DNA from 4 places in the Paenibacillus sp. FSL L8-0340 genome. Region 1 is predicted to be linked to each of the others. Evidence: riboswitches for the same ligand, from Rfam matches in the RefSeq annotation. Region 1 holds a riboswitch; each other region holds the start of a gene.
What was found. A riboswitch is a leader RNA that binds a small molecule or an ion and turns the genes downstream of it on or off. The one in region 1 is predicted to bind cobalamin.

Region 1 (8,082 bases):
TAGCCAGCCGGAGGCAGTGACGCCACAGCCGTTTACCGGCTTTAAGCTGGAAGGCGACAAGCTAAACGTTGAGCTGCCTCCGATGTCGGTGACCGTGCTGGAAATTACCCCGAAGGCTTAAGGAGCATACGATATGAGTACTTTATCGACCTGCAAGGGCTGCCGGGAAGAGTACAAGGTGACGGATGCCCAGATTGCCCGGATTCTGGCTTCATCAATGTTCACCCCGGACAACACTGCTCCAGATGAAGTATACAGGCAGCGGGTTGCCCTTTGCTCAGCCTGCCCGAAGCTCCAGGATGGCGTAACATGCACGGCCTGCGGTTGTATCATTCCGGTCGTGGCCAAGTTGAAGGAGCGTGGCTGTCCGTTGCCGGGCGGCGGTTTGTGGAGTCCGGTCACGGAGTAGCGTTCCGCCAAGCCGTTAGAGAACCTTTGTCACAGAGGAAGCGTCCATTGGCTGTGATACCGGAAAGAAGCCCATGGATTCCCAGGCATACTGAAATTTTAAACGCCCTCATCACTCGTGGATGCAATACCGCGAGGGATGGGGGCGTTTATGTGAGAAGAGAAGAATATATGTGCGGACTTTACAGTGAAGGCTTCGCTTGATTAGGAAACTGTTCCATTCCCATTGTCAGTCCTTGCTGCTGTATCCGTTTTATCCGCGTCAGCACTATTGAATCCATCGGTATAGAACAGCTCTACGACCAAATCCTCGTTGTAATTGCCGAAGCCTTTGCCGAATAAGGTGAGCCCGCCGATATGTTCGGCATCCTCTTCCACCGAGAGCCTGAAGGTCCACTGCTTGTTGCGGATTGCTACCTGTTCCAGCGTAATGTCGGAGAGTTTTAAGCCGTCCATATAGGTTCCTTTTGGAGTAATGCGCAGCTGCTTGAGCAGGCCGTATTGATTGGTGTACGCGGGCCACCAGGCAGGGGTATATTTCCCCGGGCTGTCTCCGTAATCGCCTGGGCTAGTCCAATACCCTAGCTTCTGGCCATTCAGCGTGAATGCAATATCCGAAGGCCAGTTATTATTGGTTGACGGTGCTTCGGAGGCTATCTCCATCGTAATGATGAGCTCCTCCGGCTGTTGGCTGGATAACAGGAAGTTGGGTATTTTGTATTCGACATACCCTTTGCCAAACCAGAGAATTCCGGCATTCATCCGCTCCATATCCCAGAAATAACGCGGATCGTCGAAGCTGCCGATGATATGCTCGGTAGTGGCCAGCCCGCAGGTGGGCTCTATCTCAAAGTCGGAATAATGTCCGACCGGTATTTCTTTCCTGTGACCCTTGCGCTCTGCTTTGGCCTGGAGTGGGAAGATAATCTCCACCCCTTCAGCGGCAAGAGAACAAATCTTCTGCAGTCCGCTTCGTCCGGGGGCCATATGGGTGCGGATCAGTCCGGCCGTTTCCAGCTTGCGCACATGCATTGTCATAATGGCACTGCTCAGCTTGACCGCTCCCGCCAATTCCTTTACGTTCATGGGCTGAACAGCGAGCAGCTGCAGCATTCGCAGACGTACAGCGCTTGAGAGCGCCTCGTACACCGGCAGGGAATCTTCGGTAAGATCAAGTTTCATTTTCTGGGTACGCCTCCGGATTCAAGTTATATAGTTAATGATTATATTACTTAAATGAATTTCTTACAACCCGTAGGGTCCACCGGATGGTGTGCTGGAGAACTTTGCCGCTCCACTTTTATCACAGACACCCCCCGGCGAAGTCCACTATAATGTACAGGATAAATTAGCGATAAGACAAGGTGCCCTTGTAACTACAAGGGGTAACAGGGAATCGGGTGCAAATCCCGAGCGGTCCCGCCACTGTAAGGAAGAGCTGAACTTCAGCATGTCACTCGGCAAACAGCCGGGGAAGACGAAGGAAGGCGTTATGATCCCGAGCCAGGAGACCTACCTTGTTTGCGCGCACCACGACTCTACGCGGATAGGAGCGGTGTACGAATTGGTTAAAGAGATGAAGGCATGCATTTTTGGAGACGGTGGATGTTGAAGATTTGGTGCAGAGCAAGTGCCAGCTTCAGCTACCCCAAATTACAATTCTGCGAATTCTTCGCTGTTGCAGCGGGACCACCATCTCTTACATATCTGATGACGTACATAGCACTCCCACCCCCCGGGGCGGGAGTTTTTGATTTGATGCGGCACAAAATGACGAATCCATGGAGGGAAAAGCATGAACAAACGCAAGTTTTGGAGTTTTGCTGCACTCATTGCCGGATTTACCGTTTATTTTTTGCTGAATGAGCCGGGCACGGCCAACGCGATGCATATTATGGAGGGTTTTCTGCCGGTAGGCTGGGCCGTATTCTGGTGGGGGGCATTTCTGCCGTTTTTTGCCCTTGGAGTCCTTAAGCTGAAGAAAATGACCAAGGACAACCCGGAGCTGAAGCTGCTGCTTGGGCTGGCGGGTGCATTTACCTTTGTATTGTCAGCACTCAAAATGCCTTCCGTAACCGGAAGCAGCTCCCATCCTACAGGAACGGGACTTGGTACTGTAATGCTGGGGCCGCTGCCGATGAGCGTAATCGGGTCTGTTGTGCTGCTGTTTCAGGCGCTGCTGCTGGCACACGGGGGGATAACGACACTTGGAGCGAATGCATTTTCGATGGCGGTGGCCGGTCCTTTTGCCGGGTATGCGGTCTATAAGCTGCTGATGAAGGTGAATGGACGTGAAAAGCTGGCTGTCTTTATGGCGGCGGCAGTGGCCGATCTCATGACGTATGTGGTGACCTCGGTTCAGCTTGCAGTGGCTTTTCCGGCAGCAGACGGAGGTGTGCTGGCTTCTCTGATTAAGTTCGGCGGTATTTTTGCCGTGACGCAGATTCCGCTCGCCATCAGCGAGGGGCTGCTGACCGTGCTGCTCTGGAACTGGCTGAAATCCTACAGTCCGAATGAGCTGTCGCTGCTGAAACGGCAAACCAAGGGAGGAAGTCTGTGATGAGCAATAAGTGGAAAAATGGGTTGATGCTACTGGCGGTGATTTTGCTGGTGGTGCTGCCTCTGCTGCTGGTGAACGGGGAATTCGGCGGGGCTGACGATGCCGCAGAGGGTGTAATTACAGAGATTGATCCCGGTTATGAGCCCTGGTTCAAACCGCTGACGGAGCTGCCCGGCGAAATGGAAAGCATGCTGTTCGCGCTGCAGGCGGCGATCGGGGCCGGAGTGATTGGCTATTCCATCGGCCTGCTGAAAGGCAGACAGGACCGGCGCAAGCTTAATGATCAGAAGAATTGATGCGTTATCCTATAGCAATGCGCTGAGGCAGCTGCCCGCGATGTGGAAAAGCCTGTTCGCAGCGTTCATGTTCATCCTTTCCTATGCGCTTCATCCGGCCTTGCAGCTTGTGGTTGCCGGCTGGATGAGTGTGTGGTGCGTCCTGTACGCCAAAATCCCGCTGCGTGCCTACGGCCTGCTGTTTGGTACGGCACTTTTGTTCTTTTGTCTGAGCCTGCCGGCCCTGTTGCTTGAAATTGGCCTTCCAACTGCCGGTGAGACGGTAATGTCCTTGCAGCTCCCGGCTTCGACTCTTTCGCTATACATTACGGCGGAGGGGCTGCACCGGGCAGGGTTGCTGCTGGCGCGTGTGTTGGCCTGCCTGACCTGCTGCTTTTTTATCATATTTACAACACCGTTCGGAGAATTGCTGCAGGTACTCCGCAGGCTGCGCATGCCGCAGATCGTACTGGAGCTCATGCTGATTATGTACCGTTTTCTGTTCCTGCTGAGCGATACAGCACATGGAATGATGCTGGCGCGGCGGCTGCGCGGCGGCAGAAGAGGACGGGTGGCCAAACTGCGGGAAGTTGCGGGAATGGCGGGCTCGCTGTTTGCCAATACGATGCACCGCTACTATGGGCTGTCGCAGGGGCTAATAACCCGGGGGTACATGGGTGAGATTATTTTGCCGCCTTACGTGTCACGCCCGGTGCCGCGCAGATTCGCGGTTCAGGCCTGCGTTGGTATTTCCCTGTTGCTGCTCGCTCAGTTATGGATCTTGCGGAGCAGGTGATTACCTGATGCAGGAATCAGCCAACGGCAGGAGTAGAAGTGGAGACTGAACAAGAGTAAGGAGATTGCAATGAATAACGAATATAGCCTGGTCTTTGAGGGGGTCGCCTACAGTTATCCGGACACGGCGGAACCTGCGCTGCGGGAGCTGACTGTCTCCATCCCCAAAGGACGAAAAACAGCAGTGCTCGGCCACAACGGCTCCGGCAAATCAACCTTGTTTCTGCATGCGGTTGGCGTACTGCGTCCGCAGAAAGGCAGGGTGCTGCAGGGCGGCACCCCATTGGCCTATTCCAAAAAAGAGCTGGCCGCCCTGCGCCGCCGCGTGGGCCTCGTCTTTCAGGACCCCGAGCAACAGCTGATTCTTAGTACGCCTATCGAGGATATCTCTTTCGGGCTGCGGGGGACAGGCATGGATGAGGCCGCTATTCAGAAGCGCTGCCTGGAAGTGCTGGAGCAGCTGAATCTGCTGGCTCTGCAAGATAAGCCGGTTCATCAGCTCAGTCTGGGCCAAAAAAAGCGCACGGCGCTCGCAGGGGTTATGGCGATGGAGCCGGAGCTGATTTTGCTGGATGAGCCGACCTCCTATCTGGACCCGCTCTCCGAGAGACAGCTGCTTGCGGGACTTGAAAGCATTTCTGCCAAGGGCACCACGGTGGTCATGGCGACGCATGATATGAATCTAGCCTACCGCTGGGCGGACTGGATCATTGTGCTGGATAAAGGAATCTGCCGGGCAGCCGGATCGCCGGAGGATATTCTTGCAGACGGGGAAGACCTGCGGGCGCTCGGTCTTGACCTGCCGCTGCTCGCTGATTTATGGCATAGCCTGCCCGGCCGTTTGACTGCCGGGCAGGCTGCTCCCCGGAATGCAGAAGAGTTCAAAGCCATTTTGAAGCGGGAAATTAAATAGAATGATTACGACTATGACAGATGTGAATGTACCTGATTTGGCAGAAGCATCTGCTAGATATAGAGTCTTGTAGCAAGCAGCAGGGGAAGCATGAAATCAGGTTATTTTGTGGACGGGGGAAAAAGGATGGAAAAACAAGGAAAGCTGCTGATTATCGGCATTGGCCCCGGTGCCCTGGAGCATATTACAGGCCGCGCACTGGCTGCGCTTGAGGAAAGTGAAGCTGTTATCGGCTATAACACCTATGTAGAGCTGATCAAGCCGCTGCTGAAGCATCAGGAAATTGTCGGCACCGGTATGACGGAAGAGGTTAGCCGCGCCCAGGAAGCGGTGCGCAGGGCGGAAGCGGGACAGAGCATTGCGGTCATTTCCAGTGGGGATGCAGGTGTGTACGGGATGGCAGGACTGGTGTACGAGGTGCTGATCGAACGGGGCTGGAAGCGTGCGGGCGGTGTGGAAGTGGAGGTGATTCCCGGAATATCAGCGATCCAGTCCTGCTCCTCACTGCTGGGAGCGCCGATTATGCATGATGCCTGCACGATCAGCCTGAGCGATCATCTAACGCCGTGGGAGAGCATCGCGGCGCGTGTCGATGCGGCGGGTGCGGCGGATTTTGTAATTGCCTTCTATAATCCGCGTAGCGGCAAACGGAAGCGGCAGATTGAGGAAGCCCGCAGCATTTTGCTTCGCTACCGCGATCCGTCCACGCCGGTTGGCATTGTCAAAAGTGCCTACCGTGACCGCCAGCAGACGGTTGTAACTACGCTGCAGGATATGCTGGAGCATGAGATCGGCATGCTCTCCACAGTTGTGGTCGGCAACTCCGCGACTACCGTCTATGAAGGTCTGATGGTGACGCCGCGCGGCTATGAGCGCAAGTACAGTCTTGGCGCCGAGACGCAGGCGCTGAAGCCGCATGAGCGGCTGCGGACAGCTGCAGAGCCGTGGTCGCTGGCTGCGGCAGCGGTTGCCGCAGAGGCCGCAGCAGAGGCCGCAGCAGAGGTGAATAACGCTGCTGGCCCTATGGGCAGCGCAGCTGCTGCGGAGAGCGGAGCTGCTTCTGCAGCGGCCCGGACGGAGCTGCCTAAGGCTTTTGCTTCCGCCGTTTCGCCGGCGGCGCAATTCGAAGCCTCCGAACTGGAGGTTTCGCCGGCACTTGGCAGCCGCAGATATAGCGGCGCACAGATGGCGCTGCTTGCGGAGCTTGCAGGTGATGAAGGTCAGCTGGTGTGTACGCGGGACGGACATTTTCTGCTGCGCAGCAGTGGGGCTGAGCAGGAGGATAAGGCTTACCGGCTGGCAAAGGCCGGGCTGAATGTGAGCCTGCCGGGGGATTTTGTGCGAGTGAAAACGTGCGGCTTCTGTGAATTGAGAAAGGAAGACGGACTTAATGCAGCTATCCGCCTTCATAAGCTGCTCCACGGACGGCCGGTGCCGCGGGAGCTTCAGATCGGTGTAGCCGGTTGCGGCATGGCCTGCAGCTCAGCTGTGCTGGAGGATATCGGTATAGTGTACTCCAAGGGCAGCTTCGAGCTGTACCTTGGCGGGAAGAGGTCGGACGAGGCGCACATGCAGGCAGCCTGGTCCGTGAAGGAATGAATGAAGATGAGCTCATAGCCGCAGTTACAGCGATTGCCCTGCGATACGGTTCGCAGGGCAAAATCAATGAACGGTTTTATACATTTTTTCAGCAGGGGGGGCACAACGAATGAAAACAGTATTGCTCGTAGGACACGGCAGCCGGGTAACGGAGGGCAACGATGAGCTGCGGAAATTCACAAGTGAGCTTGCCGCCCGCAAGCCGGAGCTGACCTTTGTAACCTGCTTTATAGAACTGGCTTCGCCTTCGATTGCTGAGGGCATAGCGCTTTGTGTAAAGGGAGGCGCTTCGACAGTTTACGTGGTGCCGATTATTTTGTTCGCGGCTGGCCATTCCAAGCTGGACATTCCGCTGGCCATGGACCAGGCGAAGCTAAAGTATCCGGGCGTGGAATTTGTGTACGGACGTCCGGTCGGCGTGCAGGAGCGGGCGGTGGATATTTTGCTGGACCGGATCGCAGAAGCAACTGCGTGGAGACAGCCGGACCAGCCGGAAGACAAGATGCTGACATCGGGGGGGAATGCGAATGACGCGGGTCCGTGGGTAGCATCTTCTGTCTCCGTAGCTGGCAATACAGGCATTGCTGCAGTTGAGATGAACACCTCGAAAGTGGAGGACAAAGACACCATTATTCTTGTTATGGGCCGTGGAGGCAGCGATCCTGATGCCAACAGTGATTTCTATAAGCTGACCCGCCTGCTGTGGGAAAGGACTGCTTATAAAAGCGTAGAGGGCTGCTTTATCGCCATTGCCAAACCCTCGCTGCCCGAGGGGCTGGAACGTTGTCTGGCATTGGGTGCGCGTAAAATTGTGGTGCTGCCGTACCTGCTTTTCACCGGAGTGCTGATGAAGCAGTTTTCTGATATCATCTCGCAGTTCGCTGCCGGGCATCCGGAGGTCGAGGTGGAGCAAGGCAGTTATCTTGGGTCTCACCCGCTGCTGTCCGACATGCTTGCGGAGCGAATTGAAGAGACATTGGAAGGCCAATCCTTCGCCAACTGCGATAACTGTAAATACCGTGTTGAGGCGGCCGCACACCACCATCACCACCACCACCATGGTGAGGAAGGTGATGAAGAGGAACACGGGCATCACCATCATCATGCGGAAGATCACGGCCATGACCACAGATATGATCATCATCATGGGGAAGACCACGGACATGATCACAGACATGATCATCTTCATGGAGAAGATCATAATCACGAGCATGAGTATCACCATCATGGTGAGGAAGATCATAATCACGAGCACGGGCAATGTGGGCATAATTATACGGCTCATGGGCATCAGTGCTGCAGCGGGCAGCATGCACAGGAGCATCACTCCGAGATGGGTACGGAAGGCAAGATACAGCCGCGTCAGCGGGACCTTTCAGTACAGACAGTATCTTCGGCCAAAGGACCGAAGGAATTCTGAACGCTATGATATTTATGTTGTGCGGAACGAGTGATGCCCGGGAATTAGCACTGACTTTTTCATCTCACGGATTACCGCTGGTGGCTTCTGTTGTAACGCCAAGTGCAGCGGA
Region 2 (8,082 bases), 950 kb from region 1:
TGGATGTGTATTTTGCCAATACGGGGTATTTTGCCGTCTCCGCGCTGGGCAGCAATCCGGTCAACCAAAAGATAGAGGGTGTCGTCAGCCCGATCCGTGTGGACGAGCCGTTTATCTGGTTGCTGCATAAGCTGAACTATATTGAGGGGAGCGACGGGCCGTGAACAGATTCTCAGGGTCCAGGATCACCCAGCAAATGTATACCCGCGAGCGGCGGGGCGTATACCGGGCAACCGAAGGATTCGATACTGTAGCGAAGTCGGAGAGCCTGGACAATAATTTTGTCAAAAAAATCATTCATCCTTTCTGCCTTTATGATGCCCCGGCTGAGCTGGCGGCGCGCGGCGAAAAAAATGAGGAGCTGTATCCGGCCGCGCTGCATTTATTCCATACGGAAACAAACGACACGGTGATCGGGCAAAGCCGCTATCAGGCGACTGATTTTACCGGGCAGCGGAGTGCTTTTTTTGCCCATAACTTTGTAGTGCCTCCGACACGCGCCGAGGAAATTATTCAGAGCTATGGGGATTGGCTGCATGCTGATTTTGCCGGGAGCTATGAAGGAGAGCTTGGAGGAACCTTGCCGGAGCTGGCCGATATTCCGGCCCTACAGCGTGAAGGACAGGCTGATCCGCTAACGGTGCTGCGCAGTCTCGGGTTCAGCGAAGTATTGTTCAAGGCACTGCTGCAGGCGGTCATGATCTCTGTGGCAAGCAAGAAAAAAAGTTATGTTGCCCTCGATGTTCCCATCGCAGAGCTGTCGCAGCGGGCGCTGGAGCTTACGGAGATTATTTACGGGGCTTTGCCGTATGATTTCCGCCGCAGGCTAGGGGTACTCACCTATGCAAACGAGCCAAAAAGCCGCAAATATATCGATCTTACCTTTGTAGAAAAAGGCTCGCTCCGTCCCGGGGACCGCAGTATCGAGAAGGATTTTATCTTCGATCTGGCTTCGGGCCGGACCCTGAATGCCGATTTCGCTGACTCGCAGCAGCCTTATGCCGATCTGGTATGGAAAACGCTGAAGAACAAGGGCAGCTTAGATGACTTTGCCCGGTTTGCTGATTCGCTGCTGCCCGGTGAGAACGTGGACCGCAAGCTGCAGTTGGCGCTCTATAATGAGCTGGCGGTTTTTTATGAGATTGAGCAGGGCAATGAAAGCTTGTACACGGACAACAAAAATGCTGTGCTCAGCGGCCTGCTGTCTTACCTCAAGCCAGAGGGGGCGCTGGAGTCCCGGGTACGGCTGAACGATATGTTCCTGGAGCGCTTCGACCGTGAGTATGACCTGATCCGCAAAAAGGGGATTCCTCAGCCGGAGATTATGGAGCGTTTTATGGAGTATTTTGTGCTGAAGGGCCATAATTACCGGGTCAAAGTGGTCGATTATTTCATCAACGGTATGCTGAATGCCCGGTCTGCGGACCGGGATGATACATTGGCGGCGGCTTACACTATCATCGAGAGCAATGACGAGCTGAGTGCAGCTTTCTTTAAAAGAGTGCTGGCCCAGCCTATTTTCCGCAAGGCGCTGCTGGAACCGTATATGGAATCCCGGTTGGCTGCTGCAGCGCAATCGTCTGACATTTTACGGTTTGTCGCCCATTGGGGCCGGTTTCTTCCAGAGGCGCTGCAGCAGTCGTTTGTCCGTGATACAATCAGCGATTATTTGCTGGAGAAGCTGCAGCGTGACAAAGATCCGGTTGCGGCGGTGGCCTCGATTCATGACTCTGTAGAGAAGGCGGAAAAAGAGCGCCGCAGAGGCAGCGGGTTCAACCCTGAGGCGCTTTCGCTGCTGAAGGAGCTGATGGCGGCAGCGGACCGCTTCCTGCTGAACCGTGTATCGCTCAGCGAGCTGACACAGGAGCAGCTGCTGGAGATTTCGTTCCTGCGCTACCGGGATACGGCGGATTGGCAGCCGCCGCTTGATTCCATCAGCAGGCAAAAATCCAATGCGCTACGCGCTGCCTACCGCTGGTTCGGGGAGGAGAGTCCTGATGAGGAACTTTTTGCCGGATTGTCACCAAAGGAGCTGGATGATGTACAGCTGCTCGGACGGCGGTGGCTGAAGGAATCACGAAGTGTGGAGCCGTTCGAACGCTTGCCGCTCGCTTTCTATCACAATAGTGACCGCGAGAGCGGCCCGCTGGATTATGATGCGCTGCTGGATCTGGTGAAGCGCAAAGCGGACGGCGACAAAGAAACGGTATACCGTTTCCTGGCCTGGTCACAGAACAACCGGCTGTTCACGGTGTCGAAGAAGAAGCTATACCCGGGCTACCGCCGGGCGATTCTAAAGTATTTCCTGAACAGCGACCGCGAAGCCTTCAAGAGCAGGGATTTCCGCAAAAGCTATGTCTCCGCTGCTGGGCCTGCTCTGCAAAATGTATATAACGAAGCCCGCTCCCAGCTGGCTTCGCCGCTGGCGCGGTGGGTTAGCCGCAGCCGATTTCAACTCCTGATCTCCGGCTCCATTCTGGGGATCGTACTGATTGGCGTTATTATCGCCATCAGCCTGCTGCGGCCGGACAGCCCGGACACGGCTCTGCCGGAGGGCAGCGCAGCACCGGACGGCGGCCACCCGCCTGCTGCCGTGTATCTTAGCGGCAGCGGAGAAGGCGCGGGCAGCAGACTGGTATTCACCTTTGCTGACGCTGAAGAATGCACCGCCTTTACTCCGGCGGAGATCAGTGTAGCAGCCTCCGGTGGGGATCCGGAGGTCTACAAGGTCACGGCGACGTCGAGCCGGTGTCTCGCTCCGTCGCCGGATGCGGGGGCCGCCGGCATGAACGGCGGCAGTGGAACGGCAACGCCGGATGCGTCAGCCGGAACGGAAGCCGGCGCGACCGGGAACGCGAACGCCGGAACGGAAGTCGACGCGACAGGGACCGCGAACACCGAAACAGAGGCCGGCGCGACAGGGACCGCGAACGCCGGAACAGAAGCCGGCGCGACCGGGAACGCGAACACCGAAACAGAGGCCGGCGCGACCGGGAACGCGAACGCCGGAACGGAAGCCGGCGCGACAGGGAACGCGAACGCCGGAACAGAAGCCGGCGCGTCCCCGGCTGTGTCATCCGCGCCTTCGCCGGGAGAGACCGGGGGAGCTTCGTACCAAGTCACTGTGGATCTGGAACCGGGGGCTAAGCTGGCCGAGGGCAACATGATCATCGCGGGCGATTATAAGCTGACTCTGCAGTCGGATCCAGCACTTACGGCAACCCCTACACCGAGTGCCCAGCCTACTGCAACTGCGACTGCAACTGCAACGCCTACGGATGATGGCGGAGCAGCAACCGAGGCTCCTGAGTAAAGTGATATAAACAGACAAAAATCCTGAACCGCATGTTTTGCCCGGAGAGAGCAGGGCAGATGCGTGTTCAGGATTTTTCTTCTTTCACAGAGCTCCGGCGTTGGTTATGACGGATCACCCTGTAAAGGGATTCTCTCCCTCTAATGTGGACTGTATATTGAAAATAAGTTGTATAAGACGATATACTACCGCTAAATTATCCGGTTGAGCCTTATGTGGCGTTTTACGAAATAATAGCGGGTGTAAATCCGCCTAATCCTTATTAATGAGGGAGTAGCCAAAACTTAGCGGGCATTTTTTCCGCTACTAATGATGAACTGCGTGCAGACAGGTTGGGATCAACGAAGAGTGTGTTTGATGCTTTCGAAAAGGGCTCAGCCGGCAACGGGCGGCATTGGAACAGCTTTTCTATAGACATACAAGGGAATAGTGGATATGATTATGAATATTAAAATTTGATAGTCTAGTGAAAAGGGTGCAGATTCTATCCAGTAGAATTTGCTTAAAAGGGAAGTCCGGTGCAAGTCCGGCGCGGTCCCGCCACTGTAAATGCGGAGCGACTCTTAAGGGTGCCACTGTCCTGTGAAGCAAGGACGGGAAGGCGGAGGGAAGCTGTGAAGCATAAGCCAGGAGACCTGCCTTTTTCTTGAACGTTTCTATTCTTCGTGGGGTAAGAATGCGGAACATTACAAATGGATGTGGTGGCGGAGCTTGAGCACCCCCGTGCTTCATTTGTATTCTTCCGAGGCCGCCCTTAGCAGGGGCGGTTTTTTTGAGGGATGAGGATGAAGTATAAGCCGGTGCTGTATGTTATCCTTCTCTCTCGCAGAAACGGCCCCGTCCTTTTGAAATGGACAGCATAGCCGTTTCTTCTTGTTGTCCGCTGCTTCACTATTTTATTCACGGAAAGAGGTTAACGATGAAGACTCTTCTCTCTGCCAAGTCCTTTATGCTTGGCCTGGCTTTATTGCTGGTTATTTCGATTCTGGGAACAGCGCTTGTTCCTTCAGGGCAAGTGTTTGCCGGGGCGGTCTCCGCTACCGCGTCCGGAGGAACGGAAAGTGTTACTGCTGCTGTGTATGCAGCAGACGAGTCTGGCGCAGAGCCGGCTGCGGCTGCATTAACAGCGAAGCAGCAGATTACCGTTGCCGGAGCGACCTATGCGGCTGCCGAGTATATGCTCAGCAGCGGCGTGACGTCAGAATGGCAGGCGGTTGGCCTCGCACAGGCGGGCTACAAAGTACCGGAAAGTTATGTCCGGCTGCTGGAGCAAAAGGTGCGGACAGCCAGCGGCAGCTTTGCCGCAGTCACGGATTATGCACGGATTGTGCTCGCGGTACAAGCCGTGGGGGCTGATCCGGCGAATTTTGCCGGAAACGGCTCTGAGCCGGGTTTTAATCTGGTTGAGCGTATCTATAACAGCGACAAAATGAGCGGCCAGACGCTGAACAATCCGGTCTATGCGCTGCTGGCACTGGATTCAGGCAATTATACTATTGGGGCGGATGCCAAATGGAGCAAAGCGGCGCTGCTCAGCGAGATCCTGTCCAAGCAAAATGCAGACGGCGGGTTCGCCTTGACTTCCGGGGCAAGCGAGCCGGATATGACGGCGATGGCTTTAACGGCCCTTGCTGCGCATAAGAGTGATCCGGCGGTTGCAACTGCCGGGCAAAAAGCAGTAGCCTGGCTGTCTGCTGCGCAGGACAGCAACGGTGGCTTTGGAGGCAGCAGCGAAAGCGCGGCACAGGTCATTATCGGCCTTGCCTCCTTCGGGGTAGACCCGGAAGGAGCAGAATTCACCAAGGGTGAAGCAGATCTGATAAGCAGACTGCTCAGCTTCAGTGTAGAGGGCGGCGGGTTTGCCCATAATCAGGGCGGAAATGTAAATGCTTTTGCTACAGAGCAGGGGCTGCAGGCGCTGGTGGCCTACACCCTGTACAGCGGGGGCGGAAACGGCAAGCTGTATGACTTCACTAAGCCTGCGGTTCCGAATCCGTTAGTGTATGTGCCCCTTGTAATTGAAGGGCCGCAGAACACGCTGGGAGAAGGGATGGCATATGCAGGCAATGTCCTCGAGGTGCTGGAGAAAGTGGCCGCCCAGAAGGGCCTTCCGGTTAAGAATGAATCGGGCAGCTATGTAACGGGAATCGGCAGTATCCAAGCCGGAATCTACGGCGGCTGGGATGGCTGGAAATATGCTGTGTCCCGGGACGGGGCATGGATTGATCCCGATGTAGGAATGAAGGATTTTAAACTTAAGGAAGCAGACCGGGTTCTCGTTTATTATGCGGGCAACGATACGCAGCTGGTGAATTCGCTGACGCTGTCCGCGTTGCAGCCGGGTGAGGAGGAGCCTTTCTCAGTCACGGTTACCCAGATAAAATGGGTATGGGACAATGCCACAAATATTTCGAGTCCTGTAACCTCAAGTGCATCTGGTGTGGAAGTGGCAATCGGAGACCGGAAGGCAACAACCGGTGAAGACGGCAAAGCGGTCTTTGCCGAAGGTGTTCCGGCAGGAGACTATACGCTAACCGTAACCGGTTATGTTGCGGACAATGCACCAACTATCGCTAAATATTCGCAAGCTGTAAAGGTAATCTCCAAGAATGTACCAGTTCATCTGTCGGTTGAAGGACCTGAGGGGCCGGTCGCTGAGGGAGCGCTGCAAGCATCCAACGCGCTGGCGGCATTGAAGAAACTTACGGCATCCGGAAATATTCCGCTGGAGATTACGGAGTCCTCCTACGGCAGCTATGTGTCGGGCATTAATGGGATTAAGAACGGAACCCATGACGGCTATTGGAACTTCCTGGTGTCGCGCGGCGGGAAATGGATCTACCCAAGCGAAGGCATGGGTGACTTCAAGCTGCAGGCACAGGACAAGGTGCTTGTCTATTTTGCCGGTGCCAACACGCAGGCAGTAAATTCCGTTACAGTATCTCCACCGCAGCCAAAACCGGGGGAAACGTTTAAAGTGACTGTTACCGGGGTGGAGTGGGTATGGAATAACACGACATTTGCTTCCGAACCGGTTGTTTCACCGGCAGCCGGAGTGAAGATAACCATTGGCGGTAAATCAGTCACTACGGACAGCCAAGGCGTTGCAGTTTTTGAAGGAGGCTTGTCCGGCAAAATATACACGCTGGCTGTAACCGGTTATGTTGCGGAAGCCACACCAAACATTGCCCGCTATACGGATTCGCTGAAGGTGGCTCCGGGCAATGTAACCTCCTATCTGTCCATTGAAGGGCCACGGGGTCCGGTAGCTGAAGGCGCGCTGGAAGCATATAACGCGTTTGATGCGCTACAGCAGCTGGCAGCTGCGAACAACATTCCTCTAAAGGTTACGGAATCTTCCTTCGGCATCTTTGTAGGGGGCATTAATGGAATCGAGAACGGAGCCTATAACAATCAGGGTTACTGGGCTTTTGCCGTATCGCGCGGCGGGGCGTGGATTTATCCGGATGTGGGCTTAAATGATTATATTCTGCAGACTTCCGACAAAGTGCTTGTCTACTATGCCGGAGAAAATACGCAGGTAGTAGATTCGGTACAGATTTCGCCTGCGCAGCCGAAGCAGGGTGAGGCATTCACCGCTACGGTCACGCAGAAGAAATGGGTCTGGAATAATGACACGTATACTTCTGATCCGGTGACTTCACCGGCTGCAGGAGTGCAGGTCACTGTTGGCGATAAAACCATCACTGCTAATGAGCAAGGGCTCGCAACCTTTGAGGGTGGCCTGCCTGCCAAAACATACACGCTGGCCGTGACCGGTTATGTCGAAGGCGGGACGCCTAAGATTGCCCGCTACACGCAGCCGTTGACTGTTACAGCTTCGGTAGAAGTGCCTGAGACGGCATCGGCCACGCTCACAGTCATTGGAGACACTACTAAGGGAACCATTCTGGCTGGTACCAAGATGACGCTGAACGAGGGAGAGACCGCATACAGCTTGCTAATCCGCCAGCTTGGAAGCAAGGTTGTCAGCGGCGGAAGCGGAGACAGTGTATACATTAAAGCAATTGATGGCTTAGCAGAAAGGGACCGCGGTGAGAAAAGCGGCTGGATGTACTCCGTAAACGGTGTCTACCCGGATTACAGCTCCGGAAGTTATAAGCTGAGCAGCGGCGACGCCGTAGCCTGGCGTTATACGCTTAATGGCGGAGATGATCTGAAGGGATCGGCTGGAGGTTCCTCCGGCACTGGAGGTGCAGCAGCAGGTACGGGCGGCAGTATGGTGAATGTGGGTATCACCCCGGATAATACCCTTCCGCTGAATCAAGTAGGACAGACGACAGCTGTTTCGAACCTGAGCACCAAAATGACCCCGGCAGCAGCGGCTGCCCTTAAGCAAAAGCTGGCGGCAAACGTGGCTGTCTTCGAGCAGGAGGTCACTTCGGGTGCGGCGGCAACCTTGCAGGACAGCGGCGGTGAAGTGAAGCTGCAGCTGCCAGCCGGTTCCGTGTCCGGCAATTTGAAGATCAGCGTACGCGAGACTACTTCAGAACGCGCTGAGCTGGTATCGGGACTCTATGATTTCAAACCGGATGGTACGAAATTTGTGAAGCCGGTGGATCTTTCGATTACAGTTCCGGTTACGGCGGTAAACCCTGCCAATCTGGCTTTGGCATGGCTTGACGAAAGCACCGGCCGCTGGATTCCGGTTCCCGCTGCGCTGGATGCGCAAAGTGGGGTGATCACCGGAAAGGTCAGTCACTTCACGTCCTTTGCCGTAGTGGACCGCAGTAAATGGGAGCCGCAGC
Region 3 (8,082 bases), 1.5 Mb from region 1:
TCGCTCAGCTCATTCATGTCAATGCCGCGCACGTTGGTAAGTGTGTAGTGACCCCAGTTGGTTTCCAGCTCTACGGCGCGGTCGATGGTGCGGTACACGTAATCCATATTCTCCGGAGTGTTGAGCTCTGGGAAATCCACGAGCAGCTGCTTGAACACTTCTGCGAAGAAGTAGCAATGCTGGTTCTCGTCGCGCTGGATGTAGGAGATCATCTGGCTGGTTGCCATCATCTTCTGGTCACGGGCCAGATTGTAGAAGAAAGCAAACGTGCTGTAGAAGAAAATCCCTTCCAGAATGAGATCGGCTACCAGCGCGCGGAAAAAGGTTTCTTTCGACGGCTCGTCGCGGAACTCCTGATAAATATCGGAGATGAACTGGTTGCGCTCCAGCAGGACAGGATCATGTTTCCAGTATTCGAAGATTTCCTTCTGCTCGCTGTCCGAAACGATGGAAGAGAGGACATAGGAGTAGGATTGGTTGTGCACAACCTCCTGCTGTCCGATGATCGCGGAGATCGCCTCCAGGGAAGAATCGGTAAAATACCGCTTTACGTCGCCCACAAACATGGTCTGCATGGAGTCCAGCACTGCGAGCAGGGAGATGTTGATCTTGAACACACGCTGTTCTTCAGCCTCCAGCATCGGGAACTGCTGGGCGTCCTTGGACATGGGGATTTCATCGGCGATCCAGTGGTTGAGCAGCAGCACCTTGTACAGCTTATACATATGCGGCATGCGGATATCGTTCCAGTTCAGAATGCCCGAGCATTCCCCGTCAATGATGCGGGTAGACATATTCGGCGCTTCTGTATTAAAAATCTTTTGCAGTTGCATTTATATTCCCTCCTATATTTTGCGCTCAAACTGTGGTAGGTTTCCGCCGCCATGGCCTCTCGCCGGAAGCGGGCTTCCAAAAGGAGAAGAGGAGCAAGCTTCCTGACTGCTAAAAGGGGGTAACGGGAAAGTCGCCCGGTAATTTTATATAAATGGTTCTATTTATTCTTATAGAGGGAATTCATGTCGCTATTAGGGACTATTTATTAAATAGAGCCCTTTTATGAAAACTTAGCGGGCAGAATTCCCGTTCCTTGTGCGATTTTCAATCCAGGGCACAGATAGCGGTGGTAATTCCCTTTATTGATTAAAGATGGGCAGAAAAATGACGCGTAGAGGAAGTTTGGACAATCAAAACATCTGATGACAACAGCGGCCGGAAGCCCAAACATTCCTCGTAGTTACGAATACATCACCGTGTTTCTATTCAAGGCATGAAGACAATTAGCTCGCGCAAGATTCACACTCTTCTATGGTTAATGCACGGCTCCGCACATAATACGTCGACTTGAGTCCGCCCTTCCAGGCGTTCAGATGCAGGTTCAGGAAATCGGTGGCCTTGATGTCCGGCGTCACGTACAGATTGAAGCTCTGGCCCTGATCGACGTGGCGCTGGCGGGCTGAGGCCATACGGATCGACCAGTTCTGGTCAATCAGGAACGCCGTTTTGTAGTACCAAATCGTCTTCTCGGACAGATCCGGTGCCGGGTTGGCGATCTTGTAAGTTGTTTTCTCCTCGTAGGAGAGCAGCTCGTACAGAGGATCAATGCTGGCTGTGGAGCCGGCGATGATCGAGGTTGAGCCGTTTGGAGCAATCGCGAACATCCAGGCATTGCGTACGCCGTCTTTGGCTACTTCCTGCTGCAGCTCACGCCACTGCTCCGTTGTCACATATTTGCCTTCCTGCTCGCCGCTTGTATAACCGCGCGAGTCGAAGTAGGCTCCGGTATCCCAGTCGGAGCCCGCAAACTTCGGATAGCGGCCCTTCTCGCGGGCCAGCTCCATGCTGGAGCGTACCAGCAGATAGTTGATGTGCTCATACAGGTGATTGTTGTATTCCACGGCTTCGTCGGACTCCCAGCGGATGCCCTCCAGCGCCAGCAGGTGATGCAGGCCGAAGGTGCCGAGTCCGACTGCACGGTATTGGCTGTTTGTGTACTGCGCCTGCAGCACTTCGATATTGTTAATGTCGATGACGTTGTCTAGCATGCGTACCTGAATCGGCACCAGCCGCTCCAGTACTCCGGCCGGGATGGCACGTGCCAGGTGGATGGAGTTCAGGTTGCAGACTACGAAGTCGCCGGGAACCTTTGAGATGACGATCCGGGTCTGGCCGTCTTTGGTAACCAGCTCTTCACTCTCAATGACCGTTGGCGACTGGTTCTGCATAATTTCTGTGCACAGGTTGGAGGAGAAGACCATCCCCTGGTGCCGGTTCGGGTTGGAGCGGTTCACCGTATCGCGGTAGAACATATAAGGTGTGCCGGTTTCCAGCTGTGATTTCATAATTCGCTTCATAATGTCGATGGCCGGAACCGTAATACGGGACAGCTCCAGATTGGCGGTAGCTTCGGCATATTTGTCACGGAATGCGCCTTGGCCAAGCTTTTCGTCATAGAAATCCTCAAGGCCAAGTGCGCGGCCGTTCTCATCCTTCCAGCCCATTACCTTCTTCACCTCATGCGGGCAGAAAAGGTTCCAGTGGCCGCGCGCTTCTACGGCCTCCATGAACAGATCCGGCAGGCAGACGCCGTGGAACACATCATGCGCGCGCATCCGCTCGTCGCCGTTGTTAAGCTTCAGGTCGAGGAAGGCGAGAATATCTTTATGGAAGACGTCGAGATAAACGGCAACCGCACCTTTGCGTGTGCCGAGCTGGTCGACGCTGACGGCGGTATTGTTCAGCTGGCGGATCCACGGGATAACGCCGGAGCTGGTATTCTTGTGGCCGCGGATATCGGAGCCGCGGGCCCGTACCTTGCCGAGGTAGACGCCGATGCCGCCGCCCATTTTGCTCAGCCGGGCTACGTCGGTGTTGGAGTCGAAGATACCTTCGAGCGAGTCGTCTACGGTGTCGATGAAGCAGCTGGAGAGCTGTCCGGCAACCTTTTTACCAGCGTTGGACATCGTTGGCGTTGCAGCCGTCATGTAAATGTTGCTCATCGCCCAGTAGGCTTCTTTAACCAGATCCAGACGTTTCTCTTCCGGCTCTGTGTGCATGAGGAACATGGCGATAATCATATAACGCTCCTGCGGAAGCTCCATCACACGCCCGTCAAAGTCATGGGCCAGGTAACGGTCTGACAATGTAAGCAAGCCGATGTAATCGAACAGCAGGTCGCGTGTATGATCAATGCAGCCGCCAAGCTCGGCAATCTGTTCTTTGGTGTAGTGGGTCAGAAGCTCTTCACGGTAGATGCCTTTCTTCACCAGATCGGAAATCAGCGGGTACAGCTCGCCGTATGGCTCATCCGGGTAGGCTTTATAGCGGCGGTTAACCGCGGCTTTTTTGTATAGGGTCGTCAAAAGCGAGCGGGCAGCAGCAAACTTCCAATCCGGTTCTTCTTTGGTTACGAGCTCAAGGGCGCTCATGGTGAAGGCGCTGCTGATTTCCTCTCCGCTGACCTCGCTCCGGCGAAGCTTGGACTGCACCCCGCGCAGCAAGGTTTCTTTGCTTAATTGCTCAAGGCCGTTCAGGATACGGTCGGCGTAAACGGAGAGGCGGATTTCATCAAAAGCCAATTGGCGGTTGTCGGGTTTCACTACGAGTTCTGGCATAGGGGATTCATCCTTTCGTATTTGGGTTTAATTTTCAATATTAAAAATTGATATATTATAGCGCAGAAAGCGGCCAGGAAATGGCGGCTAAGCCGACATTTCAAAGCTGCCTTCGAAGCAGGCGATAGATCGTATCGCGTGCTGGAATCCGGGTCTGCGGAAAACAGAAGCTTAAAGTATACCATGAAATTTATATTTCCAAAAAGCTAAAGTACAGCAGGCTGCCAATGGATGACTTCCTTGCCGGCAAGGCTGGCCGGAATGTCGATAATCCGCTGGTTGCTGCTTCCCCGGTAGGGAAGGGTAGTATCTTTAAGCTCTTCTACAAATCGTCCGTCAATCACTACATGGCACAAGGCCAGCAGATTCCATTCCGGCGAGCCCGGAGAAGCCGTCAGCTCTTCATACGTATAACCGGTATAAATCCAAATTGAGAAATCCGGCAGCACAGCGCGAAGCTCATGAATGAAGCCCGCAGCCTCTTCTGCCGAGAAAAAAGGGTCCCCGCCGGCCAGCGTCAGGCCGTCCAGCAGCGGATTAGCGGCAATTTCGGCAATAATCTCACGCTGCCGCTCCAGGGTGAACACTTCACCAAAATTGAAATTCCACGTTTTCGGATTGAAGCAGCCCGGGCAGCGGTGGCGGCAGCCGCTGAGGAAGAGGACGGCCCGCATGCCCTCTCCCTCATTAATTGATTCCGGGTAGTAGCCGCAAATATTCATAGATGCTTGAGGCGGTCTCTTACTTCGGCCTGCTTGGCGGCGTTGAAGCGGGTCTGGTAATCGCCGGTCAAATATCCGGTTACCCGGCGCAGGCGGCGGATATGGGTGTCATGCTCATGCGCGCCGCAGGAAGGGCAGTTCGTGCCGATAACCCCTTCATAGCCGCAGCCGGAGCAGCGGTCAATCGGGTGGTTAATGCTGAAATAACTGATTTCCTGCTCCAGCGCGTAGCGGATGATTTTGACAAAAGCCGCCGGGTTGCTGCGGGCATTGCCGTTCAGTTCCACATAGGAAATGGCTCCGGCGTTGCAGTACTCATGGAAAGGGGCCTCAAGGCTAATCTTCTTGGCCGCACTGAGCTCGTAATACACTGGAATGTGGAAGGAGTTCGTATAATATTCGCGGTCGGTTACGCCGGGAATAGAGCCAAGCACCTTGTGGTCCACCTTGGTGAATTTGCCGGACAAGCCTTCGGCAGGTGTTGCAAACAGCGTGATGTTAAGATTGAGCTCTTCGCTCTTGCGGTCGCAGTACTCGCGCATATGGCGGACAACGGCGAGCGCTTTGGCATGGACTTCCATGTCCTCGCCATGATGTTTGCCGTACATGGCCTTCATGCACTCCGCCATACCGATGAAGCCGAGCGACAGACTGCCGTGCTTCAGCAGCTCGCCTACGCTGTCCTCGGGAGCAAGCTGTTCGCCGCCTTCCCAGACACCTTCGCGCATCATGAAATCGGAGGCTTTGGCTTTCTGGGCCGCTTGAATCCGGAAACGGTGCAGCAGGCCTTCCAGTGCAATATCCATATAATGATTCAGGTCGTCGTAGAAGCCTTCCTCGTCGGGAGCAAGACGGCGGCCTGTTACAGTGCCGTGAGCGAGGCCCAGACGGACCAGATTCAGGGTGTTGAAGGACAGATTGCCTTTGCCGGAGCAGTGATTACGTCCGAAACGGTCGCCCAGTACCCGGGTGCGGCAGCCCATCGTAGCAAATTCAGTGTCCGGGTCAGCCGGATCATAGTACTGCATGTTGAGCGGAGCATCCAGATTGGCAAAGTTCGGATACAGTCTGCGTGCGGAACATTCGGCTGCTTTGAGGAACAGCTCATAGTTCGGATCGCCCTGCTGCTGGTTGACGCCCTGCTTGCATTTGAAGATTTGGATCGGAAACACCGGTGTTTCTCCGCTGCCGAGGCCGTTCATGGTGGCGGTCAGCAGGGAGCTGATCACAAGCTGGCCTTCGGGGGAGATACAGGTGCCATAGTTGATGCTGGTAAAAGGAATCTGTCCGCCGGAACGGCTGGACATCGTATTGAGATTATGTATCATACTCTCTGCTGCCTGCAGTGTTTCGCTTTCGGTCTCTTTCTGCGCAAAGCGGAAGGCGCGAGGATACTGCTCCGCCAGATCGCTGCGGCTCATCGAGATTTCGCCGAGGTGATCACCGGCTTGTCCTTCTTCAAAGTACTCCAGTCCCTTGCGGAACAGCTTGGCGAAGGATTTGGTCACGTACGGGGCAAGATCATAATCCAGTTTATTGGCGGATACGCCGCCGTATTGGGCATTTTGCTGGGATTGGAAAATAATCGCCACCAGCGACATTGCGGTCATAATCGAGTTCGGAGGACGGACACTGCCGTTGCCGGTATTGAAGCCTTCGCGGAGAAGGCGCTCAAACGGGATAAAGATGCAGTTGGTCGTTCCGATGGCGTATTGATCCAGATCGTGGACGTACACGACATTATCCTGAATGGCCTGCACGAGCTGTGGCGGCATCGTGAAGTTGCGGGCATACCACTTGGAATATTCACTGCCGAATTTGCTCATTTTGCCGGAGAAGCTTTCTCCGTTCAAATTGGCATTCTCGCGCAGCAGATCCAAATCCCGGCTGTCGATAATATCCCGTCCCAAATGAATAACTTCCTCCAAAAGAACTTCCTGTGCAGCTTGTCCACCGTTGTACCGTTTCTCCAGCAGCGTCATTGTCTAGCTCTCTCCCCTCGGTATAGTAAGAACGAAGTATATACTTCCTGATAGCAGTAAAAAAGCATCTCCCGCCGAAGAGGCGGAAAATGCCCGAATGCGTACGAAATATCCTTACAAGGATATTTGCCGGTTGTCTTGATGAACATACAAGCAGGGGACAGGGGTAATCTCTGTCCTGTTCTTATATATTCCGCAGAAGCCGATACCTGAGGGCGATAATGGTTTATAGCCCTCAGGTATCGGCAGCCTTGGCTCCTTAAAACACGGGAAGGCTATGTCTGCTTGTGCAGGCCGCATTGCGGACACCTCACCTGGTCCTCGCAGGCATGAATGATGGTGTCGGCGAAACAGGCAGGTCTCCTGGCTTCCGGTGAATCCTCCGGCGCCTTCCCGAGAGCTTTGAGGCCCCTCAGTGGCTATTGCCGGTAGACGCTGCTTGACGGGCTTCAGAAAGCCTGCAGGCATCCGGTTACAGTGGCGGGACCACAGCGGATTTGCACCGCGTTTCCCTATTAAGCTTCAGCTCGCTTGAAAGAGCGAAACACCTGTTTCCACTATATTTTGTTGTCGTTAGATAAAAATAACCCAATATGTTGTGTTTGTAAACCATTTTTTGAAACTCCGCGCGGGGAGCGGGTTCTGCGGTTTTACTCACAAATGATCCACAGTTAGTCCACAGGTAATCCACAAGTTGGGTGCAAAAAGTGTCTGGATAAAGTCATAAATTGTCTTAAAAGATGCCACAAAGAGTCCATAAATATTGTGAGCGTGACACTGGAATGCCTAATGAAGAAATATGGGGGACGAAGGGTTACGAATGGTGGGGGTTAGCGGTTTGTGGGTGTGCGGCGGAGTTGCTACAATAAGAACAGGCCGTAGACATATATCAGGAACTTTAGGTTTATAGTCCGTAATAAGGTCGCGCGAGGAAATTTCCAATAAAGGGTTTTTTTTACAGCATATTAAGGAGGGATTCAGAATGGCAATTGGCGAAGTAACCGTAATTCCAATCGGCACAGGCAGCACGAGCCTGAGCTGTTATGTGGCCGATATGCAGCGTGTGCTCAGGGGAGTGGAAGGGATCACTTATGAGCTTACATCTATGGGGACGATTATCGAAGGACCGATCCCGCGGATTCTCGCTGCCGTAGAAGCGCTGCATGAGTCGCCTTTCGCTGCCGGGGCACAGCGGGTATCCACGTCGCTGAAGATTGATGACCGCCGCGACAAGCCGTCTACAAGCCGCAGTAAGCTGCAATCCGTTGAACGCAAGCTGCAGGAGAATTGAAGCCCGGATGTTGTGAAAAAAGGTTGCGTTTTTGGCTGAAAGTTGTATAATATTTTTTGTTTGACAGAAAAAATGCTTTAAGCTGGTGTAGCTCAGGGGTAGAGCAACGCACTCGTAATGCGTAGGCCGGGGGTTCAATTCCCTTCACCAGCATCCTAAAAAAACATACGCGGCGCGGCTTCTTGGAATTTCGGGGGGGCTGCGCTTTTTTTTGATTTTTCTACCATTCTTCTTATTTTTACCCGAGTAAAGGGGGGTTTCTGAGTCGCGCTGACCTCAATTGCCAGGCAGATAATTGTTTATTACTTAAATGTAGACTACGTACTCTGCATATTGTGTAGGATAAGAAGATTTTGGGCACGGGTGGCAGCACCGATAACAGAATGAATTCAAGGAGCGTACATAATATAAAGATATAAAGTTTTGTTTTGAGTCAATTTCATAAAAAACTCCTTCTCGGCATAAAAAAAGCCAAC
Region 4 (8,082 bases), 3.2 Mb from region 1:
GGTGGCCCAGCTTTACCCGGCCGATCCGCGACTATTCGGTCAAGGAGAATACCGATCTCAGCCACTTGATGATCCGCACGGAAGTACGCAGCAAAACTGCCGATTCCCATCTTGGTCATGTGTTCAACGACGGTCCCGGTGAAAATGGCCTGCGGTACTGCATCAATTCGGCTGCGCTGCGCTTTGTGCCGAAAGAAGATTTGGAGAAGGAAGGCTATGGAGAGTACCGTGTGCTCTTCCAGCATGCCTGATTCATAAAGAACAGGAATTCTAAACATCTAACGAATACAAAAAAAGAAACTCTGATTACAGAGTTTCTTTTTTTGTATTCGCTTATGCAGGGTCAAGCTTCGTAATAAGTGGTGCAAAATTAATCACTGAGAATTTATTCGCACTGGTTGGATCACCACTGCCTACAGCAACCTTTTGTGTGGTTGAGAGGCTGCTCGTCCAAGGGGTGTAATTGGCCCCGGCTGTGTCCGTACGCAGCTGGGTTTGGGAGAAGCTGGCCTGGCTGTACGAGCTTGCGCCTTGATCCTCCACACCGTGTATCATTTTCACTTTGTTATACGTCCCCAGCGCCTTCGACGCATCGCCGACATCCTTGTGGTCGGTCCAAGGGAGCGCCGCACCATTCAGATACAAGGTGGCTTGACGCGTGGAATGATCATAAGTGAGCTTAAGGTCAACCGTCTGGCCTTTGGCAAGACTCGATACAACTTGGGAATTATAGTACGTGCTGGTTCCTCCGTAGGAAGCTCCAAGAAACACTTTAAACCCGAGGTAAGAGTAGGAAATCCCCGCTTCAATAGAGGCCTCTCCGATGCCCAAGTACCAGTCGACATAGCCATTCACCGGATTAATGGTTGTCGGCAGAATAAGCTTTGTTGATACCCCTGTGTAGCTGGCTGCATTGGTAATTGTTCTAACTGCTCCGTGTCTGTTCATTCTTATCCATCTCCCTATACCTATTAGTGAGTAGAAGCTGGCGCGCCATCTTTGCTTCTCATCTATTAGGGAAATTTCACAAGGGAATTACAACCAAGCTCCGAAAAAACTTATCATCCCCTACAGGGAGCTCCTTCTTTATCCTTTATTCTCAGGTTCACCGCCATCTTCCTCGGGGGCAGTTTTATTCTCCGGCGCAGGCTCTGCGCTGCTGCGGTTCAGATTCTCCCTGTTGCTCCGCTCCATATGCGTCTTCTCATGCTGCTTGGATTTTCTCCGGAACCAGAGGACAATCACTGTAACCACACCGGCTACAAGAAGCACCGGAAGTGCCGCTGCTAGGAAAACAACCAGCCACTGCAACATAATAGACATAGCGCTCAGGCTGCTCTTGAGTGCATCCGATGCCCGCTCTAACAGCGGACCCTGCTCTTTCTTCTGCGTAACAGCAAGGCTTTCGTCCGTCTGATAGAGGCGGAGCTCCACGGTGGAGAAGGAGACATTTTGATCAATATAACGCATTCTGCCTTTAATCTGCTCGATTTCCTCCTGAATCGCTCCAAGCTGGTTAGCGAAAGCGACCAGATCGGACGATTTGGTTGCTTTTTTCATAAACTCGATATACTGGTTCTCCATCAGCTGCTTAGCCTTAAGACGTGATTCCAAATCAACGTATTCTTCTGAGACGTCCTGCCCGGTGATGCTTTGCTGAATTTTTTCATTCTTGATCTTCTCCAGATTATCCAGAAAAGAGGCGAATCCGGAAGCCGGCACCTTCAGAATAAAGGTCCCGCCCTTCTCGTATTCAGACATATTCTCCGAAAATTCAATAATATAGCCGCCGGCCAAAGTAATCATGTTCCGTACATCACTTTGCGCTGAGGCATAGTCCTTTACCTCCATATTGAGGTTTGCCCGGTAGATCAGCTTCTTGTTCAGTCCGGCTGCAACATCGCTCCCGGTAAATCCGGAAGGTTGTTCAGCACCCTGTTCTGTACCTAGATTCTTGGCTGTCCCCGTCTTGTTCGCATCGGTTTTCTGATCCTGCCCGCCTGCTGTTACTGTAGCAGACTCCGCCGAAGAATCCTTCGATTGAACCGAAGCAGCCGCAGGTGCTGAATCTGCCGCCCCTCCCTCAGAGAAGGTGTTTGTACTGAGTTGATCAGCTGCCGAGTTGTTGTCGTCGCCTGAACCGCAGCCCGCCAGCACAACTGCTAGAACCAATAAAAATAAAAAGTAATGCAGACCCCATTTTCGCATTCTCATTCCTCCAAAAGTGTAGTGGAATTTCAGCTTCTTCTATATAAACTACTCCGGCGAAAGGCCCTTTGATCTCTGAGTCTCTTCCGCGTTATTTATTTTGACGTCCCAAAAGCTGGAAGGTTGCAGGAGATTGGAGAATTCCGGACCTTTTTTGATGTTTATTCCCAAAAATAACAACGTTTACAGCGCAAACAGGATCATTCGAATACTGAATGATCCTGTTTGCGAAATCAGGCTTAATTTGCTACAATAATCGTGTCTGAAAAGACACAAAACACCAAAAACCCTCTATTCGCAAGGAATAAGGGCAGGGTTCTGTTCGGACAAGCTCCACCTTGCTGAACAGGACAAATCACAACGTTCTAATTATGTTGCCAATCCACTATAAGGGGAGGTGAACCCTCATGGCAAAAGACGTATTGTGCGCAGTGAACTCTTGCACCTATTGGGCAGAAGAGAACAAATGCAACGCTGAGTCCATTTTTGTAGCTTATCACAGCTCCAAAGAGCCTACACAGTCTGAAGAAACAGACTGCAAAACTTTCGAAAGTAAATAAGGTTAGACTTAGAAGGGACCCTCCACGGTTCCTTCTTTTCTGTTACCCATTCTATCAAGAATGAGAATTATTATCAAGTGTTTATGCTAAAAAAGATCGCCACAAAAAACCAATCCAGGGTGGTATACCCCGGATTGGTTTTTACAGTATATATAACGACCCTAGCTGGACTTCCTAGGGATATTCAGCCCCTACAGAACACTGGGAAAATGGGCGCCCGGTATAATGGACGAATCAGCGGCTGACCGCCCCGCTCTTCTCTCTGACAATCACGGCAGCCTGCACCATGTTGCGCAGCGCCGCTCCGGTTTCTTCCCAGCCCCGTGTCTTCAGGCCGCAGTCCGGATTAATCCAGAACTGTCCGGCATCAAGCACACGTAACGCCCGCTCAATGGCCTGTGCCATTTCCTCTACCTTCGGTACACGCGGACTATGAATATCATACACACCAAGACCAATTCCCTTGTCATACTCCTGCTCTTCAAAGCTGACGATCAGCTCCCCATGGCTGCGCGAGGTCTCGATGGAGATGACATCAGCATCCATCGCCGAAATAGATCCGATCATGTCATTGAACTCACTGTAGCACATATGCGTATGGATCTGCGTTGTCGCCTTCACGTGGTTGGTAGCGATACGGAAAGATCTTACCGCCCAGTTCAAATAATGCTCATGATCTTCAGCCTTTAACGGCAGGCCTTCACGGATAGCCGGTTCATCCACCTGAATCATCTCGATTCCCGCTTCCTCAAGCGCCTGCACCTCATACCGCAGGGCAAGGGCGATTTGGTTGGCTACCTCTTCACGGCTAAGATCATCACGGACAAACGACCAGTTCAGAATAGTCACCGGACCGGTCAGCATCCCTTTTACCGGAAGACTGGTGAGCGACTGGGCATACAGACTTTCCTTCACGGTCATAGGACCGGTAAACGCAACATCGGCATAAATGACCGGCGGCTTCACACAACGCGAACCGTAGGATTGGACCCAGCCCCCTTTAGTAAAGAGGTACCCTGCCAGCTTCTCGCCGAAGAATTCAACCATATCCGTCCGCTCAAATTCACCGTGCACGAGCACATCCAGCCCGAGCTCCTCTTGAAAAGTAATCGCATCTGCAATTTGCTGGCGGATAAATCCGTCATAGCGCTCCTGGTTCCAGACGCCCTTGCGCCATTTGAGCCGGGCCTGGCGCACTTCAGGCGTCTGCGGGAAGCTGCCGATCGTCGTTGTCGGCAGCAGCGGGAGCTGCCACTTCTGCTGCTGCACCTTTACGCGTTCCGCGAAGGGCAAGCTGCGGCTGTCCGGCAGCTTATCCAGGCTGCGCACCTGCTCAGCCACATCCTGCCGCCCGCGTTCCGGCAGGGCGCGGAACACATTCAGCGCCTCGCGGCTCTCGGCGAGCGCTGCGGCATAGACCTGCCCATCCTCTCCCGCCGCTGCTGCAATCAGACTCAGCTCCGCCAGCTTCTCGTCGGCGAAGGCCAGCGCCTGCCGTACCGCAGGCTTTAACTTATCCTCGCCTTGAACGGTTACCGGCACATGCAGCAGACTGGAGGATGGCTGGAGGATAAGCCGTTCGTCCGGCACATGGGACTTCAGCGCGCGGACCAGCTCAAGCTTGGCATCCAGATCGGAGCGCCAAATATTGCGCCCGTCGATAATGCCCGCTCCCAGCCATTTGTCCTCCGGCCAGCCCAGGCGCCGGATCGACGCCAGATTGACCCCGCCGTCATGGACGAAGTCCAATCCGATGCCCTGCACAGGCAACTCCAGCAGTGCTTCCAGCGGCTCTGCAGCTTCAAAGTAAGTCTGCAGCAAGACATGAAGTCCGGGCACTGCTGCAGCGATCTCTCTGTAGATCGTTCCCAGCAGTTCAACTTCTTCCGCGGTTAAGCCGGTTACGATAGCCGGTTCGTCGATCTGTACCCAAGCCACGCCTTCCTGCTGCAGCTCCTGCAGCAGCTGCACATACACCGGCAGGAAACGGGCAGCAACCTCTACAATTTGATCTGCAGCGAATCCCTTGGAGAGCTTCAGGAAGGTATAGAGTCCGACTATAACCGGCTTGCCTTCAATACCCGCCTGCTCTTTGGCGAAACGGTAGGCAGCGAGCGGTTTGTTCTCAATCAGGCGGGGAGTCTGCCCGCCGATTTCCGGCACGATATAATGGTAATTCGTATTGAACCATTTAGTCATCTCGCAGGCAGGGGCAGCCGAATTGCCGCGCGCCATGGCGAAGTACAGATCGAGCGGAATGTCTCCGCCGTCGTAGGCATAACGCGGAGGAACAATGCCAAACATAGCAGCGGTATCCAGCACATGGTCATAAAAGGTAAAATCATTGACAGGAATCAGTGCGATCCCGGCCTGCTGCTGTGTCTTGAGGTGCTGAAGCTGAATACCGGCCATTTCCGCGCGCAAGGTTTCTTCACTGATTTTGCCGCTCCAGTAAGCCTCCAGCGTCTTTTTCCACTCCCGGTTCTTTCCGATTCTCGGATAACCGAGGCTGCTCGTCTTGATGTTGTTTGTCATTACAGTCACTCCCTTGTTTATAATAATTGCCTTAGGCTTTTAGGTAATGATTTCAGTCGGTATCAATAATAAAGAGCGTCTTCCCCTAACCAGGCCGCAGGGAAAGACGCCCATGGGCTGCCAATGGGTAACGTCTTAACACCTCCCTATCTTCCGTAGGTACTGCAGTGCTGTTGAGACAGGCAGGTCTCCTGGCTAGCGGCGTCGGCATCCATCAGCAAGTCTTCCCGGCGAAGTAGAGATGGCCAGTGACATGGGCTGCTATGAACTCTTCCGTTACAGTGGCGGGACCGCATCGGCTTGACCGAATTTCCCTATTAAGCCTCCGGGCCTTTCTGATGCTCCGGCTGGCGCCTGTCTCCGATATTTGCAAATTGTATTCATCCCGTAATCTGATGCCATCATACTGAATCCGATACCTTATCCGCAACAGATTTACGGGTATTCCCGTTATACACATTCCCTATAGCTGGCGCCGTGCAGGCTCATTTTGCTGCGATTCTGCCACACATTCCCTCACAGCCTCTCTTCAAGAAGCAGCTTCAGCAGAACGTTTGGTATACAGCATAAAGAACCGGCTGCACCGTCCTTGACAAGGAGGCACACCCGGTTTCTTTTCGATAAATGATAGCAATCAACGGGCTGTTTCAGCCTGTCTTTTAGAACCAGACGAGGTAGACTACCCCGGCAAGAACGAGACGGTAAATCGCAAACGGCATGAGCTTGATCCGGTTGATCAGCTTCAGGAAAAACTTCATAGAGAGCAGCGCGAACAGGAATGCACTAATGAACCCGGCAATAAAAAACGGCAGGGCATCCATCGTGAAATACTGCCAGTTCTTGACCAGTGAAATCAGACTCGCACCCGCCATAATCGGCACTGCCATAATAAAGGTGAAATCGGCAGCCGCACGGTGGCTCATACCCAGCAGCACTCCACCTGAGATGGTCGATCCGGAGCGTGAAAAGCCGGGCCAGAGCGACAAGCATTGGATCAAACCTACCGATAGCGCCTGTCTATATGTAATTTGGTCAACACTCTCTGTCTTGATTTTTTTGGGGGCGAACCGGTCGGCAAAAATCATGAATATTGCCCCAATGACTAGTCCGATCAGGACCGTCGATGTCGAGAATAAATGCTCGTCGATGTAATCCTCGAACAGAAATCCGAGAATTCCTGCCGGAATAAGTCCCACAATGACCTGCGCCAGCTTCAGCCGGCCTTCCGTCTCCACCGGAGGTTGTCCTTCCGGCACCGCCGTCAGCTCCTTGCGGCTGAACCGCTTGAGACCCAGCAGGTCGATAAACCGGTTGCGGAAAATGATAACTACCGCCAGGATCGAACCCAGCTGGATGACTACTTTGAACGTGTTCGCCGCATATTTTCCGAGAAATTCCTGGGATTTCAGCCACATATCATCCACGATTACCATATGACCGGTCGAGGATACCGGAGCAAATTCAGTTAATCCTTCTACAATGCCCAGAATGATGGCTTTAATAATTGTTAACAGCTCCATATTGATCCCCTCCTTTTTGTTGACCTCCCCTATGAGAGGCTTTAAATAGTTCTGCGAAACCTGTGAATTTAATTAATCTGTGGTATCTACCGGTTTTCTACCGGACTGGCGTTTGCGGAAATAGAGCACACCACCCACAACAACTCCCACAGCAATCAATACGTAGACGACACTTGAGTAAGCTTCCATGTACACGCCAATATCCTCCCAGGATTCTCCCAGCGCAGCACCCAGCAGAATAAGCAGCACATTCCAGCCCAGCGTCCCGATCGTCGTAAACAGCATGAATAACCCGAATTTCATCCCCGACATTCCTGCAGGAATGGAGATCAGACTCCGTACCAGCGGAATCATGCGGCAGAACAATACCGTCCAGTAGCCGTATTTGTCGAACCAGGCATCCGCTTTGCGGATATCCTTTCCGCTGATCCGGAGTAGTCCGCCCCAGCGGTCCACAATCCGTTCTAGTCTGTTCACGTCCAGCATCCGGCCGATCCAGTACAGCACAAGTGCTCCCAGCAGCGAGCCGGCCGTTGAGGCGATCAGCACGCCGGGGATGGTCATCCCGGAAGTGGTTGTCATGAAACCGCCGAACGGAAGGATTACCTCCGAGGGGATAGGCGGAAAAATATTTTCCAGGGCCAGCATCAGAAAAATGCCCAGATAGCCGAACTGTTCCATAAAATCGGTAATCCATGTTTTCATTTCGTGCTCCTCCGCGTTCAGATGAGATTTTTTTTGAGATTGCGCAAATAACGGCTGCGGATAAGGAAGAAGTATAACCCCTGCGCAGCCAGGTAGCCGATAAGCACCGCTCCCGTTTCGGCAGCGATGGACAGATAGAACAGCCGCTGCAGCGCAATAAAGGCGAACAAGCTGTGCAGGATGGCCAGCCCCACCGGAACAAAGAACATCAGTGACAATTGCAGGGTCACAGTCCGGTCCAGTTCCTGGTCGGTCAGGCCCATTCTGGACAAGGTGGAATACTGCAGCCGGTCATGGTCAAGATCCATGTACAACCGGAAGTACAAGAAGCTGCCTGCGGCGATAAAAAAAACGGTGCCGACTAAAAGCGAAGCGAACAGCATCGTACTGTATAACGTCCGCTGAATTTCGAACAGCGTGCCGCTGACCACAACGGCATAAGGGGATTTGCTCTCGTAGGACACTTTGCCTTTGTCCGCAAGTCTTGAAGCAATGCCAACCGTCTGTTGGAATGGGTCCACATAGAACCCGGTATACAAATCTCTTTGCACGGG

Region 2: another riboswitch for cobalamin. It lies ahead of NST07_RS04865 (DUF4430 domain-containing protein); the one in region 1 lies ahead of NST07_RS09050 (energy-coupling factor ABC transporter permease).
Region 3: another riboswitch for cobalamin. It lies ahead of NST07_RS02360 (anaerobic ribonucleoside triphosphate reductase); the one in region 1 lies ahead of NST07_RS09050 (energy-coupling factor ABC transporter permease).
Region 4: another riboswitch for cobalamin. It lies ahead of metE (5-methyltetrahydropteroyltriglutamate--homocysteine S-methyltransferase); the one in region 1 lies ahead of NST07_RS09050 (energy-coupling factor ABC transporter permease).

Annotation. Positions count from the first base shown of each region.
Region 1 covers NZ_CP151967.1:2,011,839-2,019,920, forward strand. The annotation lists gene NST07_RS09035 (alpha-N-arabinofuranosidase) at 1-121, shown strand, start outside; gene NST07_RS09040 (DUF6171 family protein) at 134-409, shown strand; gene NST07_RS09045 (ArsR family transcriptional regulator) at 613-1,590, opposite strand; cobalamin riboswitch at 1,754-1,943, shown strand; gene NST07_RS09050 (energy-coupling factor ABC transporter permease) at 2,204-2,968, shown strand; gene NST07_RS09055 (energy-coupling factor ABC transporter substrate-binding protein) at 2,968-3,264, shown strand; gene cbiQ (cobalt ECF transporter T component CbiQ) at 3,248-4,039, shown strand; gene NST07_RS09065 (ABC transporter ATP-binding protein) at 4,109-4,951, shown strand; gene cobJ (precorrin-3B C(17)-methyltransferase) at 5,078-6,550, shown strand; gene NST07_RS09075 (sirohydrochlorin chelatase) at 6,660-7,970, shown strand; gene cobK (precorrin-6A reductase) at 7,976-8,082, shown strand, end outside.
Region 2 covers NZ_CP151967.1:1,061,597-1,069,678, forward strand. The annotation lists gene NST07_RS04855 (hypothetical protein) at 1-164, shown strand, start outside; gene NST07_RS04860 (glycosyltransferase) at 161-3,313, shown strand; cobalamin riboswitch at 3,770-3,971, shown strand; gene NST07_RS04865 (DUF4430 domain-containing protein) at 4,233-8,082, shown strand, end outside.
Region 3 covers NZ_CP151967.1:512,717-520,798, forward strand. The annotation lists gene NST07_RS02345 (ribonucleotide-diphosphate reductase subunit beta) at 1-833, opposite strand, end outside; gene NST07_RS02350 (ribonucleoside-diphosphate reductase subunit alpha) at 1,278-3,611, opposite strand; gene nrdG (anaerobic ribonucleoside-triphosphate reductase activating protein) at 3,818-4,333, opposite strand; gene NST07_RS02360 (anaerobic ribonucleoside triphosphate reductase) at 4,330-6,315, opposite strand; cobalamin riboswitch at 6,651-6,882, opposite strand; gene NST07_RS02365 (MTH1187 family thiamine-binding protein) at 7,298-7,606, shown strand; tRNA gene NST07_RS02370 (tRNA-Thr) at 7,688-7,759, shown strand.
Region 4 covers NZ_CP151967.1:5,227,359-5,235,440, forward strand. The annotation lists gene msrA (peptide-methionine (S)-S-oxide reductase MsrA) at 1-251, shown strand, start outside; gene NST07_RS23925 (hypothetical protein) at 334-948, opposite strand; gene NST07_RS23930 (DUF4349 domain-containing protein) at 1,087-2,208, opposite strand; gene NST07_RS23935 (DUF1540 domain-containing protein) at 2,616-2,768, shown strand; gene metE (5-methyltetrahydropteroyltriglutamate--homocysteine S-methyltransferase) at 3,003-5,303, opposite strand; cobalamin riboswitch at 5,467-5,676, opposite strand; gene NST07_RS23945 (undecaprenyl-diphosphate phosphatase) at 5,963-6,823, opposite strand; gene NST07_RS23950 (DedA family protein) at 6,896-7,528, opposite strand; gene NST07_RS23955 (FtsX-like permease family protein) at 7,546-8,082, opposite strand, start outside.